Regions from separate parts of the Streptomyces sp. NBC_01428 genome, predicted to be linked through region 2. Evidence: riboswitches for the same ligand, from Rfam matches in the RefSeq annotation. Region 2 holds a riboswitch; the other holds the start of a gene.
What was found. Region 2 has a riboswitch for glycine ahead of gcvP (aminomethyl-transferring glycine dehydrogenase). Riboswitches for the same ligand answer to the same signal wherever they lie in the genome.
Positions count from the first base shown of each region.

Region 1: another riboswitch for glycine. It lies ahead of gcvT (glycine cleavage system aminomethyltransferase GcvT); the one in region 2 lies ahead of gcvP (aminomethyl-transferring glycine dehydrogenase).

Region 1 is NZ_CP109499.1:3,087,376-3,098,484, reverse strand. Features, by position in the region: gene OG406_RS13275 (MOSC domain-containing protein) at 1-368, opposite strand, end outside; gene OG406_RS13270 (glycoside hydrolase family 25 protein) at 395-952, opposite strand; gene OG406_RS13265 (L-serine ammonia-lyase) at 1,089-2,456, opposite strand; gene glyA (serine hydroxymethyltransferase) at 2,648-3,910, opposite strand; gene gcvH (glycine cleavage system protein GcvH) at 3,922-4,299, opposite strand; gene gcvT (glycine cleavage system aminomethyltransferase GcvT) at 4,454-5,572, opposite strand; glycine riboswitch at 5,607-5,718, opposite strand; glycine riboswitch at 5,719-5,815, opposite strand; gene OG406_RS13245 (AAA family ATPase) at 5,990-6,658, shown strand; gene OG406_RS13240 (enhanced serine sensitivity protein SseB) at 6,724-7,500, shown strand; gene OG406_RS13235 (enhanced serine sensitivity protein SseB C-terminal domain-containing protein) at 7,673-8,473, shown strand; gene OG406_RS13230 (ABC transporter permease) at 8,950-9,948, shown strand; gene OG406_RS13225 (ABC transporter substrate-binding protein) at 10,008-11,109, shown strand, end outside.
Region 2 is NZ_CP109499.1:7,610,955-7,622,063, forward strand. Features, by position in the region: gene OG406_RS33000 (mannose-1-phosphate guanyltransferase) at 1-775, shown strand, start outside; gene OG406_RS33005 (DUF881 domain-containing protein) at 874-1,779, shown strand; gene OG406_RS33010 (small basic family protein) at 1,776-2,108, shown strand; gene OG406_RS33015 (DUF881 domain-containing protein) at 2,114-2,953, shown strand; gene OG406_RS33020 (FHA domain-containing protein) at 3,014-3,973, shown strand; gene ftsR (transcriptional regulator FtsR) at 4,016-4,768, shown strand; gene OG406_RS33030 (bifunctional nuclease family protein) at 4,854-5,327, shown strand; gene OG406_RS33035 (MerR family transcriptional regulator) at 5,545-6,213, shown strand; gene OG406_RS33040 (DNA polymerase IV) at 6,290-7,861, shown strand; gene OG406_RS33045 (PRC-barrel domain-containing protein) at 7,783-8,154, opposite strand; glycine riboswitch at 8,285-8,380, shown strand; gene gcvP (aminomethyl-transferring glycine dehydrogenase) at 8,558-11,109, shown strand, end outside.

The DNA of each region.
Region 1 (11,109 bases), 4.5 Mb from region 2:
ATCTGGGCGCAGGGATTGCGCAGCCCGGTCACCTCGACGACGGCCTCCGCCCCCAGGTGCAGCCGCGTCCCGGTGGGCAGCCCGAGCAGGTCGACGCCCCGGGTGGTGACGTTCTCCCCGAGCTGACCGGCGGTGACCTCGAAACCCGCCGCGCGCACCTCGTCGAACAGCTCCTCGTGGATGAGGTGCACCTGGCGAAGGTTCACCTGCGACGGGTCCTTCAGCATCCGGAACCGGTGCTTGACCGTCGTCCCGGCGTGCACGTCGCCCTCCACGCCGAGCCCGGCGAGGAGTGTGACGCCCGTCCGGTTCGGCTTGGTGAAGGAGTACGTCCCGTTGCTGCTGACCGCAGCGACCGTCCCGCCCATGTGTCCGCTCTCTTCCTTCCGCTCGGCTACGCCCCGCCGGCCCAGGTGCGCAGCGCGGTCTTGCTCGCGAAGTCCGCCACATTCTTGTCCACCGGGTCGGACGTGTACTGGTGGAAGCGCCACTTCGCCTTGATGCGGGGCTTTCCCGCGGAGACGTAGTCGGCGATCCAGAGACCGTCGCCGGCGTACGAGGTGGTGTCGATGTTCAGCCAGAAGTTCCGGTTCGTGTAGAGCACCACCCGGTGGTGCGGGCGCAGCTCCTTGACCTTGCGGATGAAGCGGTCCTTCTCCGCGTTGCTCGCGTGGGTGCCCTCGCCGGTGGTCTCCCAGTCGACGGCGAGCAGGTCGCCCGCCTTCTCGGGGGCCTTGCCGACGAAGTACTCGGCCTGGGCGGTGATGTCGCCGGGCCACAGGAAGTGGTAGAAGCCCACGACGCACTCGGCGTCGCGGGCCGTCTTCACCTGGGCGGCGAGCTTCGGGTTGACGTACGAGCGGCCTTCGGTCGCCTTGATGAAGACGAACGACAGACCGTCGGTTCCGTACGCGGACGACTGGTAGGCGCTGACGTCGATGCCTCGCAGCATGGGGGGAGCCTCCGTGCAGGGGGCGGGCCACACAGAGTGGTGCCCGGGTTTCGTGGGGAACAACTGCCCTTCGAGTTCCCCGACTTCACCCGTGTCACCCTCGCACGGAGGAGCGACCCGCACCCGGCGTACGCGATCAGCACTCGATGATGTTCACCGCGAGCCCGCCCCGGGCCGTCTCCTTGTACTTCACGCTCATGTCGGCGCCGGTCTCCTTCATGGTCTTGATGACCTTGTCGAGGGAGACCTTGTGGGAGCCGTCGCCGCGCATCGCCATCTTCGCGGCGGTCACGGCCTTCACGGCGGCCATGCCGTTGCGCTCGATGCAGGGGATCTGCACCAGACCGCCGACCGGGTCGCAGGTCAGGCCGAGGTTGTGCTCCATGCCGATCTCGGCGGCGTTCTCCACCTGCTCGGGGCTGCCGCCGAGCACCTCGGCGAGCGCGCCGGCCGCCATCGAGCAGGCCGAGCCGACCTCGCCCTGGCAGCCGACCTCGGCGCCGGAGATGGACGCGTTCTCCTTGAAGAGCATGCCGATGGCACCCGCCGCGAGGAGGAACCGCACGACGCCCTCCTCGTCGGCGCCCGGCACGAAGTTGATGTAGTAGTGCAGCACCGCCGGGATGATGCCGGCCGCGCCGTTGGTCGGGGCGGTCACCACCCGGCCGCCCGCGGCGTTCTCCTCGTTGACCGCCATCGCGTAGAGGGTGATCCACTCCATCGCGTGGGCCAGCGGATCACCCTCGGCGCGGAGCTGGCGGGCCGAGTGGGCGGCGCGCCGGCGGACCTTGAGGCCGCCCGGCAGGATGCCCTCGCGGGCCATGCCGCGCGAGACGCACGCCTGCATGACGCGCCAGATGGCGAGGAGCCCCTCGCGGATCTCGTCCTCGGTGCGCCAGGCCCGCTCGTTCTCCAGCATCAGCGCGGAGATCGACAGGCCGGTCTCCTTCGTCAGCCGCAGCAGCTCGTCACCCGTGCGGAACGGGTACTTCAGGACGGTGTCGTCGAGCTTGATGCGGTCCTCGCCGACGGCGTCCTCGTCGACCACGAAGCCGCCGCCGACCGAGTAGTACGTCTTCTCCAGGACGAGGTCGCCCGCGGCGTCGTAGGCGAAGATCGTCATGCCGTTCGCGTGGTACGGCAGGGCCTTGCGGCGGTGCAGGATCAGGTCGTCGTCGAAGGAGAAGTCGATCTCGTGCTCGCCGAGCAGGCTGAGCCGGCCGGACGCCTTGATCTGCTCCACGCGGTCGTCGGCGCCCTCCACGTCGACCGTGCGCGGCGAGGCTCCCTCCAGGCCGAGCAGCACCGCCTTGGGCGTGCCGTGCCCGTGGCCGGTCGCGCCCAGCGAGCCGTACAGCTCGGCGCGTATCGAGGTCACCGGGGCCAGCAGCTCCTCGTTGCGCAGCCGCCGGGCGAACATGCGTGCGGCGCGCATCGGGCCCACCGTGTGGGAGCTGGACGGGCCGATACCGATCGAGAACAGGTCGAAGACCGAGATGGCCACGGGGAACTCCTTGGTGGTTTCGCCGGACGCCGTTGTCCGGCGGGGGTGGTGCGGGACTGCATGGGACGGGGCACCGCGCTGCTTCCAGTGTGCGCGGTGCCCCGGACGCCCGTACGGAACGAACCGTACGAACAAAAACCGTACGCCGTGAAAACGTACGAACAAAAACGTACGGCCTGAAGCGTACGAAACTACTTCAGGCCGGGGTACAGCGGGTGCTTGTCGGCCAGAGCGGACACCCGGGCCTTGAGGGCCTCGGCGTCGTAGGCCGGCTTCAGCGCCTCGGCGATGACGTCGGCGACCTCGGTGAAGTCCTCGGTCGTGAACCCGCGGGTGGCGAGCGCCGGCGTGCCGATGCGCAGCCCGGAGGTGACCATCGGCGGGCGCGGGTCGTTCGGGACGGCGTTGCGGTTGACCGTGATGCCGACCTCGTGGAGCCGGTCCTCGGCCTGCTGCCCGTCCAGCGCGGAGTTGCGCAGGTCGACGAGGACCAGGTGCACGTCGGTGCCGCCGGACAGCACGTCCACGCCCACGGCCTTCGCGTCGTCCTGTACCAGGCGCTCGGCCAGGATGCGCGCGCCGTCCAGCGTGCGCTGCTGGCGCTCCTTGAAGTCGTCGGTGGCGGCGACCTTGAAGGAGACGGCCTTGGCCGCGATCACGTGCTCCAGCGGACCGCCCTGCTGACCCGGGAAGACCGCGGAGTTGATCTTCTTGGCCAGCTCGGCCGTCGAGAGGATCACGCCGCCGCGGGGGCCGCCGAGGGTCTTGTGGGTGGTCGTCGTGACGACGTGGGCGTGCGGCACCGGGTTCGGGTGCAGGCCCGCGGCCACCAGGCCGGCGAAGTGCGCCATGTCGACCATGAGGTACGCGCCGACCTCGTCGGCGATCCGGCGGAACTCCGCGAAGTCGAGCTGACGCGGGTACGCGGACCAGCCGGCGACGATCAGCTTCGGACGCGACTCCTTGGCGAGGCGCTCGACCTCGGCCATGTCGACCTGGCCGGTCTCGTCGTCCACGTGGTAGGCGACCACGTCGTAGAGCTTGCCGGAGAAGTTGATCTTCATGCCGTGGGTGAGGTGCCCGCCGTGCGCGAGGTTCAGACCCATGATCGTGTCGCCCGGCTTGAGCAGCGCGAACATCGCCGCCGCGTTGGCCTGGGCGCCCGAGTGCGGCTGCACGTTGGCGTGCTCGGCGCCGAACAGGGCCTTCACCCGGTCGATGGCGATCTGCTCGACCACGTCGACGTGCTCGCAGCCGCCGTAGTAGCGGCGGCCGGGGTAGCCCTCGGCGTACTTGTTCGTCAGGACCGAGCCCTGGGCCTCCATGACCGCGACCGGAGCGAAGTTCTCCGAGGCGATCATCTCCAGGGTGGACTGCTGGCGGTGCAGCTCGGCGTCGACGGCGGCCGCGACGTCCGGGTCCAGCTCGTGCAGGGGGGTGTTCAGAAGCGACATGCGGTGACTCCTCAGCCGGCGGTGAAGGCGGCGTACTCGTCGGCGGACATCAGGTCCTCGGGCTCGTCGGCGACGCGGACCTTGAACAGCCAGCCGCCCTCGAAGGGGGCCGAGTTCACCAGCGACGGGTCGTCCACCACGTCCTGGTTGGCCTCGACGACCTCGCCGCCCACGGGGGAGTACAGGTCGCTGACCGACTTGGTCGACTCCAGCTCGCCGCAGGACTCGCCCGCGGTCACCGTGTCACCGACCTCGGGAAGCTGGGCGTAGACGACATCGCCGAGCGCGTTGGCCGCGAACTCGGTGATGCCCACGGTCGCGACGCCGTCCTCGGCGACGGACAGCCACTCGTGCTCCTTGCTGTAGCGGAGCTGCTGGGGGTTGCTCATGGCCTGAATTCTCCTGTACGCGGGGGAGTGCTGATGAAAGGGGGAGTCCGTCACCCGGACGAGCCCGTCCGGGGGTGCCGTCCGGCGCCGCGGAGAGCCGCGACGCCCGTGGTCCGTGCGGGCCGGTGTCACGGCCTGCCGGTGCGGACCAGTGTCACTTCCGGCGCTTGTAGAAGGGCAGCGCCACGACCTCGTAGGGCTCGTGGGTGCCCCGGATGTCCACACCGACACCGGTGGTGCCCGGCGCGGCGTGCGCGGCGTCGACGTACGCCATCGCGATCGGCTTGCCCAGCGTGGGCGACGGGGCGCCCGAGGTGATCTCTCCGACGACCTGGCCGCCGGAGACCACCGGGTACCCGGCGCGCGGCACGCGACGCCCCTCGGCGACGAGGCCGACCAGGACCCGCGGCGGGTTCTGCTCGGCGCCCTCGGCGGCCTCCTGGAGCGCGGCGCGTCCCACGAAGTCGCCCTCCTTCTCGAACTTCACGACCCGTCCGAGGCCGGCGTCGAAGGGGGTCAGCGAGGTCGTCAGCTCGTGCCCGTACAGCGGCATGCCCGCCTCCAGGCGCAGCGTGTCGCGGCAGGACAGGCCGCACGGGATCAGCCCGACGGGGGTGCCCGCGTCGGTCAGCGCCTGCCACACCTTCTCGGCGTCGGAGGGCGCGACGAACAGTTCGAAACCGTCCTCGCCCGTGTAGCCGGTGCGGGCGATCAGCGCCGGCACACCGGCGACGGTGCCCGGCAGCCCCGCGTAGTACTTCAGGCCGTCCAGGTCCGCGTCGGTGAGCGACGCGAGGATGCCGGGGGACTCGGGTCCCTGCACGGCGATCAGGGCGTACGCGTCACGGTCGTCGCGCACCACCGCGTCGAAACCGGCGGCGCGTGCGGTCAGCGCGTCCAGCACCACCTGGGCGTTGGAGGCGTTCGCTACGACCATGAACTCGTGCTCGGCGAGCCGGTAGACGATCAGGTCGTCCAGGATGCCGCCGTCCTCCTGGCAGATCATCGTGTAGCGGGCACGGCCGACGCCCACGGTGGCGATGTTGCCGACCAGCGCGAAGGCGAGGAGCTCGGCGGCCTGCGGGCCGGTGACGGTGATCTCGCCCATGTGCGAGAGGTCGAAGAGGCCGGCCTTCGTGCGGACGGCGAGGTGCTCGTCGCGCTCCGAGCCGTAGCGCAGCGGCATGTCCCAGCCGGCGAAGTCGGTCATCGTCGCGCCCAGCGAGCGGTGCAGGGCGTCGAGCGCGGTGAGGCGGGGGGTGGTGCTGCTCATCGGTGGGGCTCCCAAGGCATGACGGCGAGGTCGTTCCTCCCCATCTGTCATCGGAACCTGAGAGGTTCATCACGACCCCGCGAAACGGTGGTCCTGATTTGCACCTTGGGTGGAGCCACGGAGAGCGGCCCGCTTTTCAGATGTGCCTCGCCCGCGCGGTAACGGGGCCTGAGAGATTCAAGGGAGGGACTTGCTCCTTCGGCGCCCGGGTACACGTACCCAGGACTCTCCCGCGCGGATTCAAGCGGCCGGTATGCAGTTGGCGCGGCCATCATTGCACGCCCCGTCCGATCAGGGCAGTCCGCATCTGTAACCGTGCTGTGGCAGTCCGCGCACCGAAACGGGAAGCGCCGCGCATTACCTTCTCTTTACACTCGACGGGGATGGGACTCCACATCCAAGGGGAGGACGGCCACGGTGAACAGGACCACGGTGTACGCGACGACCTCGGGTCTCGCGCTGCCCGAGCAGACCGGCGCACCGGCCCGGGAGGCGTGCGGCCCGCTCCCGGCGGCCGTCGTCCGAGACCTGAGGGACCGTGCCGGGCACAGCCCGCACGGTCTGCGCTTCGGCACCCGCGACCTCGTCGTGGTCACCGGACTGCCCGGCAGCGGCAAGTCGACCCTGATGCGGCGGGCGGTCGAGGGCACGCGCGTCGACTCGCAGGACACCCGCGACCGTTGGGACGGCCGGATGGCCCGCCTGCTGCCGTACGCGGTCTACCGCCCCCTGGTCCGCCTCGCGCACTACGCCGGCCTGCGCCGGGCGCTGCGCGGCGACGGCGGAGTCGTCGTGCACGACTGCGGCACCCAGGCCTGGGTGCGCCGCTGGCTCGGCCGCGCGGCGCGCCGCCGGGGAGGCGCGCTGCACCTGCTGCTGCTCGACGTCACGCCGGACACCGCGCTGGACGGCCAGCGCGAGCGCGGCCGGGGCGTCTCGCGCTACGCGTTCGCCCGCCACCGCGGCGCGGTCGCCCGGCTGCTGCGCTCCGTGGAGCGCGGTGACGTTCCCGAGGGCTGCGGTTCCGCGGTCCTCATCGACCGGGAGGCGGCCGACGTGCTGCGCAGGATCGACTTCGGCCACTGACCGGCCGTGTCGTCCCATTAACCTTTCCAGCCGGAACAGTGGTTCGAAGCAGGCGGTAGAGACAGATGGACTTCCCGGCACAGGCACACCCCCATCCGCACGGCGGCTGGCCCGGCAACGAGCTGGAGGAGGTGCTGTCCGCCGCCCTCGGCATGGGCGGAGCCGCCTCGGCGGGCGCCCGCATCGTCGAGGTGCTCGGCCGCAGCTTCGTCTGGGTGCCGCTGCCCAGCGGCGGCGGCCCCGACAGCGGCCCGCTCGATCTGCCCACGATGGAGCTCGAAGGCCAGGTGTACGTGCCCGTCTTCAGCTCGGAGGAGCAGTTCCGGCAGGTCACCGGCGGCCACATGTCGTTCACCATCGCGCCCGCCGCGGAGTTCGCCCGCGGACTCCCGCCGCAGGTCGGCATCGCGGTGAACCCGGACGGCGTGGTCGGCGTGCCCCTGCCGCCGATCGCCGTCGCCGAACTCTGCCGGGCCGGGCGGACCCCGCTGGACGGACCGGCGAGCGGCGGCCGGGTGCGGCTCTTCGAACCGGACTGGCAGGAGGACCCGGTGGACTTCCTCGCCGCGGCCTCCGCCGAGTTCGCCGGCACCGGCGTCGTGCTGAGCGCCCGCCGCTGCCTGGCCAGCATCGAGGGCGACGCCCCGGTCATGTTCATCGGCGTCGAACTCTCCCTGTGGGAGGGCGAGGCCCGCACCCTCCCCCTCGACGCCCTCGGCCGGGCCCTCGGCCGCGTCCCGATGAACATCCCGGTGAACCTGGTCCTCCTCGACGTGACCCAGGACCCGGTGGGCGACTGGATGCGCGCCCAGGTCCGGCCCTTCTACCAGGCAGGTCACTGAACGGCCGTCCGTCGTGACGGAAAGGAGCACGCGACGGCGTCCCCCGGCGGAGGACGTTCGCCGCATAAGCTGGTTTCATGGCCCGGTCGAGGTGTTGACGCACGTTCTCACCGACGCCTGAGGCGTATTGGATGAGTTCGTCGTGATTTGTTCGCGAAGGGGCGGTTGAAGGGTGAGCGCGTCGGGCACGGCCGCGGCCGGGCAGGTCGAGCACATGCTGCGCCAGGTGACGCCCGGGCGTTACGACGCCTACGAGGCGCTCCTTCGCGCGCTCGCGACCCCCTCGTCCGGCCAGGTGTGGATGCTCCTCTGGCACGGCCAGTCCGGCTCCCCGGACGCCCAGTACGGCAACATGCAGGTGGACGGCTTCGGTTACGCGCCCTGTGTCACCTCCGCCCAGGAGCTGTCGGCCAGCGGCTGGAACCGCTCGTACGAGGTCGTCGACAGCCTGGACGTGGCCCGCACCCTCTACCCCGACCACTTCGGTCTCTGGCTGAATCCGCACGCTCCCGGTGGCGGCCTCGGCATCCCCTGGCTCGATCTGCGCCGGATCGCCACCGGCCTGGAACGCCAGCCCGCGGGCCCGCTCCGGCTCTCCGAACCCGGCATCGAGATCCCGCAGTTCTACGCCCTGATCACCCAGAACGCGCATCTCACCCCGGCCGTGCGTTCGTTGCGCCGGGCCTGGGTCCAGCCCGCGCTCGGGGCGCCGTACCTCGCCATCGGCCTCGACGTGTACGACACCTCGCCGCCCGCCGTCGACTCGGTGCGGGCGATGATGCAGCAGTCGATCGGGGCCGTCCCGGAGGGGCTGCCCGTCTCGACGGTCGCGATGTCCGACGCGTTCGACCCGGTCGCGATGTGGCTGCGCGCCAACGCCCGGCCGTTCTACGACCGCGAGGCCCACGCGGCGCCCGCGCAGGCCCCGGTGGCGGGCGGCTACGGCTATCCGCCGGCCCGCGGCGGCTACTGAGGCCGTCCCGCATCGCGGACCGGTCGTACGATCGTGCGAGTGCTGCTGGCATCATGACCTCGCGCACGGCCTTCCATTGCCGTACGCACGATGGTGCTGACCTGCGGGGGAGCAGGCGCATGGGGTGGTTGTCCCGGTTCGGGACCGTTTGAGGCCAAAAGGATCAGCGTGGACCCTTCACGCCCAACTGCCCCTCGTCCGGCTCGCGTTACCCACTGTTCGGATAACGGAATCCCCCTACAAGCATCACGGTTGCGCATACTTTCTCCATGAGACCTGGCACGTGATCGTGGCGGCACTGAAGACTCGCCCATCAGACACGGGGTCATCGATTCCGTGAGCGAGTGCAAGTCGAACGATCAGCCGGGTCATCGGGCCGCATCATCTGCGGCCGGCTTCCCGGCGAGCAAGTGAACCAAGCCGCAGACAGCGGCAGGCGTAGGCCGGTCACCACCGGCGAGAAGGGTCGGGTCACTGTGACCGCACCGATCGAGACCACCGGGGCGGCGACGGAAGTTCAGCCAGAGGCTGTGCTCGCCGGAGTCGACAAGGGGCAGATCGAGGGTCGTTCCCTGGGACAGATCGCCTGGACGCGCTTCAAGCGCGACAGAGTGGCGGTCGCCGGCGGTGTCATCGTCGTGCTGCTCATCCTGCTGGCCGTGCTCGCCCGGCCCGTCCAGGCGATGTTCGGGCTGGACCCGAACGCCTTCCACCAGGACCTGATCGACCCCAACACCTCGCTGCCCAAGGGCGGGTTCGGCGGAATGAGCTGGGATCACCCGCTCGGCGTCGACCCGAAGTTCGGGCGCGACATCGCCACCCGTGTCCTCGAGGGCTCCTGGGTCTCCCTGGTGGTCGCCTTCGGCGCCACCATCCTGTCGAACGTGATCGGCGCGATCCTCGGCGTCGTCGCGGGCTACTACGGCGGGCGCGTCGACGCGGTCATCAGCCGCCTGATGGACACGTTCCTCGCCTTCCCCCTCCTGCTCTTCGCGATCGCCATCTCCGCCACCCTGCAGGGCGGCGCGTTCGGCCTCGAAGGGCTCCCGCTCCACCTGAGCGTGCTGATCTTCGTGATCGGCTTCTTCAACTGGCCCTACCTGGGCCGTATCGTCCGAGGCCAGACGCTCGCCCTGCGTGAGCGGGAGTTCGTGGACGCCTCCCGGGGCATGGGGGCCAGGGGCCCGTACATCCTGTTCCGGGAACTGCTGCCCAACCTGGTCGGCCCGATCATCGTCTACTCGACGCTGCTCATCCCGACCAACATCCTCTTCGAGGCGTCCCTGAGCTTCCTCGGGGTCGGCATCCAGCCCCCGCAGGCGTCCTGGGGCGGCATGCTCCGTGAAGCGGTCACCTATTACGAGGTCGACCCGCAGTTCATGATCGTGCCCGGCCTCGCCATCTTCGTGACCGTCCTCGCCTTCAACCTGCTGGGCGACGGTCTCCGCGACGCTCTCGACCCGCGCAGTCGCTGATGCCTGACGCGCACCGAGAGATCCACAAGTTTCCGACAATGGAGGGGAACCCGCCCATCATGCGAAGGTCAGCGCTGGCCGCAATTGCGGCCATCGGCTCCGCGAGTCTGCTCGTTGCAGGCTGCAGCAAGGCCGATGACAACAAGAACACCGACAACACGAAGTCAGCTGGGGCCAACGCAGCGACCACGGACGTCGTCAACGCCTCCACCCAGAAGGGGGGCACGGTCACGTACGAGTACTCCGACGTGCCGGACTCCTTCGACCCGGGCAACACGTACTACGCGTACATGTACAACCTCTCGCGTCTGTACGCCCGCCCGCTGATGACGTTCCAGCCCGGCGCCGGCGAGAAGGGCAACACCCTTGTCCCCGACCTCGCCGCGAGCAAGGGTGTCCCGAGCGACGGCGGCAAGACCTGGACGTACAAGCTGCGTTCGGGCCTGAAGTACCAGGACGGCACCGCCATCACGTCCAAGGACGTGAAGTACGCCGTCGAGCGCTCGAACTTCGCGCGTGACGTCCTCTCCCTCGGCCCGAACTACTTCCAGCAGTTCCTCGTGGGCGGCGACAAGTACAAGGGTCCCTACAAGGACAAGAGCGGCAAGGGCCTCTCCTCCATCGAGACCCCGGACGACACCACCGTCGTCTTCCACCTGAAGACCGCGTTCCAGGAGTTCGACTACCTGGTGGCCTCGCCGCAGACCGCTCCGGTCCCGCAGGCGAAGGACAACGGCGTCGACTACGTCAAGAACATCGTGTCCTCGGGCTCGTACAAGTTCCAGAGCTACTCGGACGGCAAGCAGGCCGTCCTCGTGCGCAACGACAACTGGGACGCGAAGACCGACCCGCTGCGCAAGCAGTACCCCGAGAAGATCGTCGTCAACCTGAAGGTCAACGCCGAGACGATCGACAAGGACGTCCTCGCGGGCGACGCGATCGACCTCGGTGGCGGTGGCGTCCAGGCCGCGACCCAGGCGCAGCTGCTCAGCTCGGCCGACAAGAAGGCCGGCACGGACAACACCTACGGTGGCCGACTCGTCTACATGGCGATCAACACCAAGGTGAAGCCGTTCGACAAGGTCGAGTGCCGCAAGGCCGTGCAGTTCGCGATCGACAAGGTCTCGGTGCAGACCGCCGAGGGCGGCCCGGTCCGTGGCG
Region 2 (11,109 bases):
TGTCGACTCGCTCACCATCAACCCCGGCCTGGACGAGTCCAGGCCGACGGAGACGGCGGAGTCGCGGCGGGCCGGTCTCGTGCGGCTCGGCGAGATCGTCGCGTCCGCGCGGGCGGCGTTCGGCATCCGCTTCGACCCGGTCGGTGAGCGGCTGTCGCTCGTCGACGAGAAGGGGCGGATCGTCGAGGACGACCGTGCCCTGCTGGTCATGCTCGACCTGGTGGCGGCGGAGCGGCGTAGTGGCCGGGTCGCGCTGCCGGTGACGACCACACGGATCGCCGAGCAGGTGGCGGCGTACCACGGCACGCAGGTCGAGTGGACGACGACGTCCCCCGACGACCTGACCCGGGTCGGTCGTGAGGAAGCCACGATCTTCGGCGGCGACGGGCGCGGCGGGTTCATCATTCCCGAGTTCAGCGGCGTCTTCGACGGCGCGGCCGCGTTCGTACGGCTCATCGGTCTCGTGGCGCGGACCCAGCTCACGCTCAGCCAGATCGACGCCCGGATTCCGCGGGCGCACGTCCTCAAGCGGGACCTCGCGACACCGTGGGCCGTCAAGGGTCTGGTCATGCGGCGGGTCGTCGAGGAGGCGGGCGACCGCTCCGTGGACACGACGGACGGCGTGCGGGTCGTGGAGGCCGACGGACGCTGGGTCATGGTGCTGCCCGACCCCGCGGAGGCGGTCACGCACCTGTGGGCCGAGGGCCCGGACGACGCCTCCGCCGAGGCTCTGCTCGACGAGTGGGCGGCCGTGGTGGACAGCGCCGGCCGCTGAAACATCCTTCACCCGTGCGTGTCGGACAAGTGCCCCCAAGGGGGCCTGTCCGGCACGCCGGTGGGGCCATTCGGAGGTAGCACCCGCGACGTGCGACGATGTGCGGCATGCCGCAGCAGCCCCCCGTTCGGAGCAGCGCTCCGCGCCCCTCGCGCCCGGACGCCTCCATGTCGCTGCTCACCAATGTCATGGACCACAGCCTCGACGACGGATACGCCGAGGCGGCCGCCCGCAAGCAGGCCGAGGGCGATGGTGGTCTGCCGAAGACGCTGCGGGCGAAGCTCGGACTCGCGGCGGGCCTGGTGCTCGCGGCGCTGGTGGTCACGGTGGGAGCGGCGAACGCGCGGATAGCGGCCCCGGTCGTCGCCAAGGAGCGTCAGGAACTCATCGACCGCATCGAGCGTGAGTCCTCGACCGCGGACAAGCTGGAGAAGAACGTCGACACGCTGCGCTCCGACGTGAGCGCGCGCCAGCGCGAGGCCCTCAAGAAGACCGGTGGCGGACAGGCCGACCTGGTCAGCATCCTGTCGGGCGCCACCGACGTCCACGGGCCGGGTGTGAAGCTCGTCGTGAACGACGCCAAGGAAGCCAGTACCGGCGGCGACGGGACCAATCCGCGCGAGACGTCGGGGTTCTCCGACACCGGACGTGTGCGGGACCGTGACATGCAGCGCGTGGTCAACGGGCTCTGGGAGTCGGGCGCCGAGGCCATCTCCGTCAACGGACAGCGGCTGACCGCCCTGTCGGCCATCCGGGCCGCCGGTGACGCGATACTGGTCGACAACAAGCCGCTCGTGCCGCCGTACACGGTGCTCGCGGTGGGGGACGGCCAGCGACTCAGCACCAGGTTCCAGGACAGCGCCGACGGGCTGTACCTGCACGCCCTGCAGGAGAACTACGGCATCCGGACCAGCATTTCCGCCGAGGACGACGTCCGGTTGTCCGCGGCACCGAGCGTGATCGTACGTACAGCAGAGCCGAGCACAGAGAAGGGCACATCGTGATCGCCGTACTGGGCCTCGTCGTGGGAGTCGTGGCTGGATTGTTGGTCCGGCCCGAGGTTCCGGCGGTTGTCGAGCCGTACCTTCCGATCGCCGTCGTCGCGGCGCTCGACGCCGTGTTCGGCGGCCTGCGCGCGATGCTCGACGGCATCTTCGACGACAAGGTCTTCGTGGTCTCGTTCCTGTCGAACGTGGTCGTCGCCGCACTGATCGTCTTCCTGGGCGACAAGTTGGGCGTGGGCGCCCAGCTCTCCACGGGTGTCGTCGTCGTCCTCGGCATCCGCATCTTCTCCAACGCCGCCGCGATCCGCCGGCACGTGTTCCGGGCGTGAGGCCGATGAGCAACGAAGACGAGACCCCCGAGAACCCGCTCCGCAGAGAGCTGCCGGACGAGGTCCCCGCCGCCGCGGAGGGCCCCGGTCCCGTGCAGCCGGAGCCGGTCGCCCGTCCGTCGTCCGCCGGTCGGCAGCGGCTGGTCAGCGGACTGTGGCCGCCGCGCGTCTCGCGCGCCCAACTCATCGTCGCCGTGCTGCTGTTCGGCCTCGGCTTCGGCCTGGCCGTCCAGGTGGCCTCCAACAGCGACGGGGACAGTGCCCTGCGTGGGGCCCGCCAGGAGGATCTCGTACGCATCCTCGATGAACTCGACAACCGCACTCAGCGTCTTGAAGACGAGAAGCAGGGACTCGAGGACCAGCGCACCGAGCTGGAGAACAGCTCGGACCAGGCCGAGGAGGCCCGCAAGCAGACGGTCGAGAAGGAGAAGCAACTCGGCATCCTCGCGGGCACCGTGGCCGCCCAGGGCCCCGGCATCACGCTGACGATCGACGACACCAAGGGGACGGTCAAGGCGGACATGCTGCTCGACGCGATCCAGGAGCTGCGCGCCGCGGGCGCGGAGGCGATCCAGGTGAACGGAGTGCGTGTGGTCGCCGGTACCTATCTGGCCGACTCCGGGAGCGGAGTGAAGGTCGACGGGAACAAGATCACCCAGCCGTATCGTTTCAAGGTCATCGGCAAGCCGCAGGATCTGGAGCCGGCGCTGAACATTCCGGGGGGTGTGGTGCAGACGCTGGAGAAGGAGCAGGCCACCGTCACGGTGGAGCGTTCGACGAAGATCGTCGTGGATGCCTTGCGACCGGCGGAGCGGCCTGACTACGCTCGGTCGTCCTCCCCGTGAGGTGGGTCGCATGAGGTCCGCCGGGCGAGGGCATGAGGTTGCGGGGGGTCGGCGCACCGAATGGGTGGTGCGTGGTGGAAACTGTCTGGTGGATACGGACGTTGTGAGGATGTCCGGGTCGACCGGTGTGTTCATTCAGTGTTCGTCCTGCCCCACGGGCGGGTCTGTTTCGGTCAAGGGGAATCGCCCGTGAAGTTGTTTGCGAAGTTGTTCGGCAAGAGCACGCGAGAGGGCAGCGGTGACAACGCGACGGCCCGCCACCGTGCACCGCGCCAGGGAGACGCGGCGGACGCCCAGAGCGGCGACCGCCCGCTGTTCCGTGACCAGGTCGGCGGTGCCGGTGGTCCCGGCGCGCCGTCTGTTGACCCTGCCCAGTCCGGCCGCATAGGTTTCGGGGAACCGTCAGCCTCAAGCTCGGGTGGAGGGTTCGCCTCCGATCCGTATGCGTCCCAAGCCCCTGGTGGGCAGCCGCGGCAGGAGGATCCGTCCATGTCGGCCCTGGTGTGTACGAGGTGCGGGAACCGGAACGCGGAGAACAGCCGGTTCTGCTCCAACTGCGGTGCCCCGCTGCGGGGCGGCGCGGAGCGCCCCTCCGAGACGACGTCCACGATCTCCATCTCGGGGATCGAGGCCTACGACGCAGAGGTGACGGGCCAGACGCCCTCGCCGATGCTCTCCCCGGAGGCGCAGGCGGCGGTCGACGCGCTGCCGCTCGGCTCGGCGCTCCTGGTGGTGCGCCGCGGCCCGAACTCGGGCAGTCGCTTCCTGCTGGACAGCGACCTGACCACGGCCGGTCGTCATCCGCAGAGCGACATTTTCCTCGACGACGTGACCGTGTCGCGCCGCCATGTGGAATTCCGTCGCGTGGCGGACGGGTCGTTCACCGTCGCCGATGTCGGCAGCCTGAACGGGACGTACGTCAACCGGGAGCGGATCGACCAGGTCGCCCTGTCGAACGGTGACGAGGTGCAGATCGGCAAGTACCGGCTGGTGTTCTACGCGAGCCAGCGGGGCGTCTGACCCTCCCCCAACTCCGTCCGGGGGGACACCGAGGGAATGTCCATGCTTCAAACACCGAGCGGCGGTGCCGGCAGCGGCACCGCCGCGGACAGTGGTCTGATGAGCATCGGCGCGGTGCTGAGCCAGCTGCGCGACGAGTTTCCCGAAGTAACCATCTCCAAGATCAGATTTCTGGAGTCGGAGGGGCTCGTCGAGCCGCGGCGGACCCCTTCGGGGTATCGCAAGTTCAGTGCGAACGACGTCGAGCGCCTCGGTCACGTCCTGCGCATGCAGCGCGACCACTATCTCCCGCTCAAGGTGATCCGCGAGCACCTGGACGCCCTGGAGCGCGGTGAGCAGGTACGTCTGCCCGCGGTGGGACGCCAGCGCGACTCCGGTGACGGAGAACCCCTCGGAGGGCTCTATGGCGAGCCCGAGGGGCCGACGGCGGCCCGAGTGGGCCGTGCGGAGCTGCTGGCCGCCGCGGAGATCGGTGAGCAGGAACTCGAGGAGTGGGAGTCGTACGGCCTGATCGGCCCCCTTCCGGGCGGTGTGTACGACGCCGAGGCGGTGACCGTCGCCGCACTCGTCGTGGAGCTGGGCCGCTTCGGGATCGAACCGCGGCATCTCCGGGCGATGAAGGCGGCGGCGGAGCGCGACGCGGGCCTGGTGGACCAGGTGGTGGCCCCGCTGCGGCGCCACCGCAACCCGCAGACCCGGGCGCACGCGGAGGCCCGGGCGAAGGAGCTGGCGGGGCTCACGGTGAAGCTCCACGCGGCCCTCGTGCAGACCGCGCTGGGCGTGCGACTTCCCTGATCGGGGCACCGGCGCCGCCGGTGGATCGGCCACCCGTTCTGTGCCCGACTACCCAAACGTCCCGAGCACGGCCTAGGGTTGCTGTGTGAACGAGCTCGATGTCGTAGGTGTCCGGGTGGAAATGCCCTCCAACCAACCGATCGTGCTTCTGCGTGAAGTGGGAGGCGACCGCTACCTCCCCATCTGGATCGGACCGGGGGAGGCGACGGCGATCGCCTTCGCCCAGCAGGGCATGGCCCCCGCACGACCGCTGACCCACGACCTGTTCAAGGACGTGCTGGAGGCTGTCGGCCAGGAGCTCACCGAAGTACGGATCACGGACCTTCGTGAGGGTGTGTTCTACGCGGAGCTCGTCTTCGCCAGCGGGGTCGAGGTCAGCGCGCGTCCCTCGGACGCCATAGCGCTCGCCCTGCGCACCGGCACGCCGATCTACGGCAGTGACGGGGTGCTGGACGACGCGGGTATCGCCATCCCGGACGAGCAGGAGGACGAGGTGGAGAAGTTCCGCGAGTTCCTCGACCAGATCTCACCCGAGGACTTCGGCACCAACAGCCAGTGAGGCCGGCGGCGCGGGAGTCACTTCGGCGGCATTTGCCCCTGGCGAGTGTGGTGTGCCGCGGCCCGCGCCGAGCGCATTCGGCTAGCCTTTCCCCGCGGTAGGACACGGCAAACCACTCCTTGGGTGATTATCACTCGGCGTGCCGAGTGTGGCGATCGTTGACGAGCCCCTGGTGACTGCCTACCGTCGTGAAGGCAGGTCTAGGACGGAGGTCGGCGTGAGAAGCAGCGGCGACGGTACGGCTGGGGGTGCTCCCGGACGCGGTCTGGGAGAGAGCGGCCCGTACCCTCCCCCAAGCTCTCGGCTCGACTCGAGCAGGGGGCAGCATGGCGGCGCGGCCGATCACGTTCCGCGGCGGCCGGCGGCAGTGTCCGACGAGGGAGGGACAGTTCCCGAGGAGGTCGGCTACCGGGGACCCACGGCGTGTGCCGCCGCGGGCATCACCTACCGCCAACTGGACTACTGGGCGCGGACCGGTCTGGTCGAGCCCAGCGTGCGTCCGGCCTACGGGTCGGGGACACAGCGGCTCTACAGCTTCCGTGACGTGGTGGTTCTGAAGATCGTCAAGCGATTCCTGGACACCGGGGTGTCGCTGCAGAACATCCGCACCACGGTTCAGCACCTGAGGGAGCGCGGTTTCCAGGACCTGGAGCGCATGACGCTGATGAGCGACGGTGCGACGGTCTACGAGTGCACCTCCCCGGACGAGGTCCACGCCCTGCTGCAGGGCGGCCAGGGCGTCTTCGGCATCGCCGTGGGCGTGGTGTGGCGGGACGTCGAGAGCGCCCTGTCGCAGCTGCACGGGGAGCGGGTGGACACCGGGGAGACGCTCCTCGCCAACAATCCCGCCGACGAGCTGGCTCGCAGACGGAACCGGGCCGTGTGACCGAAGCGCGCTTCCGATGACCTGATGCCCCGGCGTTGCCGGGGCATTGTCAGTGGCGTAGGGCAGCATCGGACATGTGAGAACCGCGCCCACGATCCTGCATCTCGACATGGATGCCTTCTTCGCCTCGGCGGAGCAGGCGTCCAAGCCGAGTCTGCGCGGGAAGGCCGTCGTCGTGGGCGGCCTCGGGCCCCGCGGGGTCGTCTCCACCGCTTCGTACGAGGCCCGGGTCTTCGGGGTGAACTCGGCGATGCCGATGGCACAGGCGCGCCGCCGGGCGCCGAACGCCGCGTATCTGGTGCCGCGCTTCGCTCTCTACAAAGAGGTCAGCGAGCAGGTGATGGGCCTGCTGCGGGCCCTGTCGCCGCTGGTGGAGCCGCTGAGCCTGGACGAGGCGTTCGTGGACCTGGAAGCGGGCGGAACGGCGTGGGACGAGCGCTCGGCACGGCTGGCCGGGGTGAAGCTGCGGGCGGACATCAGAGCTGTCACGGGGCTCACGGGATCGGTGGGGCTCGCCGCCTCCAAGATGCTGGCCAAGATCGCCTCGGAGCAGGCGAAACCCGACGGTCTGGTGCTGATCGATCCGGGCACCGAGCGCGAGCTGCTGGGGCCGATGTCCGTGCGGACCCTGCCGGGCGTCGGACCGGCGACGGGGGACCACCTGCGGCGGGCCGGGATCACCACGGTCGAGGAGATCGCCGAGGCGGGCGAGGACGAGCTCGTACGGCTGCTGGGGAAGGCCCATGGGCACGCGCTGTTCGCGATGGCGCTGGCGCGCGACGACCGGCCCGTGGTGTCCGACCGGGAGACGAAGTCGGTGTCGGTGGAGGACACGTACGACGTGGACATCCACGACCGGGTCCGGGTGGGCCTCGAGGTGGCGCGGCTCGCGGACCGCTGTGTGCGGCGGCTGCGCGGGGCGGGCCTGTCGGGCCGGACCATCGTGCTGAAGGTGCGCCGGTACGACTTCTCGACGCTGACCCGGTCCGAGACGCTGCGCGGGCCCACGGACGACCCCGGGGTCGTCCAGGAGGCCGCCGCGCGGCTGCTGGAGGGTGTGGACACGACCGGGGGCGTGCGGCTGCTCGGGGTGGGTGTCTCCGGGCTCGCCGACTACACGCAGGAGGACCTGTTCGCACAGGCGCAGGCACAGGCGCACGCGGAGGCCGTTGCCGCGGCGGAGCCGTCGGCGCAGGAGTTCGCGGAGGCGGAGCCGGACGGTCCCGAGGGCGGGAAGGAGCCGGCCGCGGAGCGACGGTGGTCCGCGGGGCACGACGTCCGGCATGCCGAGTTCGGGCACGGGTGGGTGCAGGGGAGCGGTCTGGGGCGGGTCACGGTGCGGTTCGAGACGCCGTACTCGGAGCCGGGCCGGGTGCGGACCTTCCGGACGGACGATCCTCGGCTGGAGCCGGCGGATCCGCTTCCGCTGGTGGAGCGGAGACCGGAGGAGCCGGGGCGGACGCCCGCGGACGTGGAGCCGGGGGCGTCGGGAGCCGGGGTACCGGAGGCCGACCCGACGGCCCCTGTGGTCTCAAGCCCAGGGGGCCAGGTGCCCTCGGGCTCCGTGGATCAGGTGTCCTCGGATCCCGCGAGCCGGCCGAAGTCACGGTCCGGCGGCGGCGGAGGGGCCGCCACGTCGAGTCCGTAGTGGTGGTAGAGCTGCAGTTCCTGCTCGGGGGAGAGGTGCCGGCCGACGCCGAAGTCGGGGGCGTCCTTGATCAGGGCCCGGTCGAAGGGGATGCGCAAGGTCCCCTCGACGACCTCACTGGGCTCCAGGGGGACGAACGCGTCCCGGCTGAACAGGCCGGTGCGTATGGCCGCCCATTCCGGTACCCCGGTCGCGTCGTCGAGGTAGACCTCGTCGATGGTGCCGATCTTGGTGCCCTTGCGGTCGAACGCCTTGCGGCCGATCAGGTTGCGCGGATCGATGTCGGTCTGCACGGTCCCTCCACGTGGTCGCAAACTCATCCGTAAGCAGTACATCCGTAAGCACTACAAAAGAGCACTTTCGGGCGGGCGGCCACTCGAAGGCAGGTGTCTTGTCCCCGCTGGTAGGCTGGCCAACGGCTGCTGATCCCGTGCGGGAGAGTCCTCCAGACTTCACCGGAGGCGCCGAAGGAGCAAATCCTCCCCGGAATCTCTCAGGCTCACGTACCGCACGGACGAGGTCACTCTGGAAAGCAGGGCGGGTGCCGATGGCCTCCGCCCTCACCGACGGTGAAAGCCGGGACGTCAGCGGACGGACCGGTGAAGCTCTCAGGTTGAGATGACAGAGGGGGAGGCCGTCGGGGTACCCGTGCCGGGGTACCCCTCGAAGGTCGCGTCAGACCAGGAGGCCTCCGCAATGACCGCCCCTCGCATTCCGCTCTCCGAGCTCGAACAGGGAATCCCCTTCGAGCAGCGCCACATCGGGCCCGACTCCGAAGCCCGGGCCAAGATGCTCGCGCAGGTCGGATACGGCTCGCTCGACGAGCTGACGGCCGCCGCGGTGCCGGACGTGATCAAGAACGCCGAGGCCCTGAAGCTGCCGGCCGCGCGCACCGAGGCCGACGTGCTGGCCGAGCTGCGTTCGCTCGCGGACCGCAACCAGGTGCTCGGCTCGATGATCGGCCTCGGTTACTACGGCACGTTCACGCCGCCGGTGATCCTGCGCAACGTCATGGAGAACCCGGCCTGGTACACGGCGTACACGCCGTACCAGCCGGAGATCTCGCAGGGCCGGCTCGAGGCGCTGCTGAACTTCCAGACCGTCGTCGCCGAGCTGACCGGTCTGCCCACCTCGGGCGCCTCGCTGCTCGACGAGGGCACCGCCGCCGCCGAGGCGATGGCGCTGTCCCGCCGCATGGGCAAGAACAAGAAGGGCCTCTTCCTGGTCGACGCGGACGCGCTGCCGCAGACCATCGCGGTCATCCAGACCCGCGCCGAGCCGACCGGCGTCGAGGTCGTCGTCGCCGACCTCGCCGAGGGCATCCCGGCCGACCTGGCCGGGCGCGAGATCAACGGCGTGCTCGTCCAGTACCCGGGTGCCTCCGGTGCCGTACGTGACATCAAGCCGCTCATCGAGCAGGCGCACGCGCTGGGCGCGGTCGTCACCGTCGCCGCCGACCTGCTCGCCCTCACGCTGCTCACCTCGCCCGGCGAGCTCGACGCGGACATCGCCGTCGGCACGACGCAGCGCTTCGGTGTCCCGATGGGCTTCGGCGGACCGCACGCCGGCTACATGGCGGTACGCGAGAAGTTCGCCCGCAGCCTCCCCGGCCGCCTCGTCGGTGTGTCCGTGGACGCCGACGGGCACAAGGCGTACCGCCTCGCCCTCCAGACGCGTGAGCAGCACATCCGTCGCGAGAAGGCGACCAGCAACATCTGCACGGCCCAGGTGCTCCTCGCCGTGATGGCCGGCATGTACGCCGTGTACCACGGCCCCGACGGGCTGCGGACCATCGCGCGCCGCACGCACCGCTACGCCACGGTGCTCGCCGCCGGGCTCACCGCCGGCGGAGTCGAGGTCGTGCACGGCGCGTACTTCGACACGCTCACCGTGCGGGTCCCGGGCCGCGCCGCCGCCGTCGTGGAGCGCGCCCGCGACCTCGGCGTCAACGTCCACGGGGCGGACGCCGACCATGTGTCGATCTCCTGCGACGAGACGACCACGCGCGCGCAGCTCGCCGCCGTGTGGACCGCGTTCGGCGTCGAGGGCGATGTCGAGGCGCTGGACGCGAGCGCGCAGGACACGTTGCCAGCCGCGCTGCTGCGCACCGACGACTACCTCACGCACCCGGTGTTCCACCAGCACCGCTCCGAGACCGCGATGCTGCGCTACCTGCGGAAGCTCTCCGACCGCGACTACGCGCTCGACCGCGGCATGATCCCGCTGGGCTCCTGCACGATGAAGCTCAACGCGACCACGGAGATGGAGCCGGTCACCTGGCCCGAGTTCGGGCAGATGCACCCCTTCGCGCCCGCCGAGCAGGCCCAGGGCTACCTCACGCTCATCCACGAGCTGGAGGACCAGCTCGCCGAGGTCACCGGGTACGACAAGGTGTCGCTGCAGCCCAACGCCGGTTCGCAGGGCGAGCTGGCCGGTCTGCTGGCCGTCCGCGGCTACCACCGCGCCAACGGCGACGACCAGCGCACCATCTGTCTCATCCCGTCCTCCGCCCACGGCACCAACGCCGCGAGCGCCGTGATGGCCGGAATGAAGGTCGTCGTCGTGAAGACGGCCGACGACGGCGAAATCGACGTCGAGGACCTGCGCGCCAAGATCGAGCAGTACCGCGACGAGCTGTCGGTGCTGATGATCACCTACCCCTCGACGCACGGTGTGTTCGAGGAGCACGTCGCCGACATCTGCGCCCAGGTGCACGAGGCCGGCGGCCAGGTCTACGTCGACGGCGCCAACCTGAACGCCCTGGTGGGTCTCGCCAAGCCGGGCCACTTCGGCGGCGACGTCTCGCACCTCAACCTGCACAAGACGTTCTGCATCCCGCACGGCGGCGGCGGTCCCGGCGTCGGCCCGGTCGGCGTGCGCGCGCACCTGGCGCCGTACCTGCCGAACCACCCGCTGCAGCCCGAGGCCGGCCCCGAGACGGGCGTCGGTCCGATCTCCGCCGCGCCGTGGGGTTCCGCGGGCATCCTGCCCATCTCCTGGTCGTACGTCCGGCTGATGGGCGGCGAGGGTCTCAAGCGCGCCACACAGGTGGCCGTGCTGTCCGCGAACTACGTGGCCAAGCGCCTGGAGCCGCACTACCCGGTGCTGTACACCGGCCCCGGCGGACTGGTCGCGCACGAGTGCATCATCGACCTGCGCCCGCTGACCAAGGCGACCGGCGTCAGCGTGGACGACATCGCCAAGCGCCTGATCGACTACGGCTTCCACGCGCCGACGATGTCGTTCCC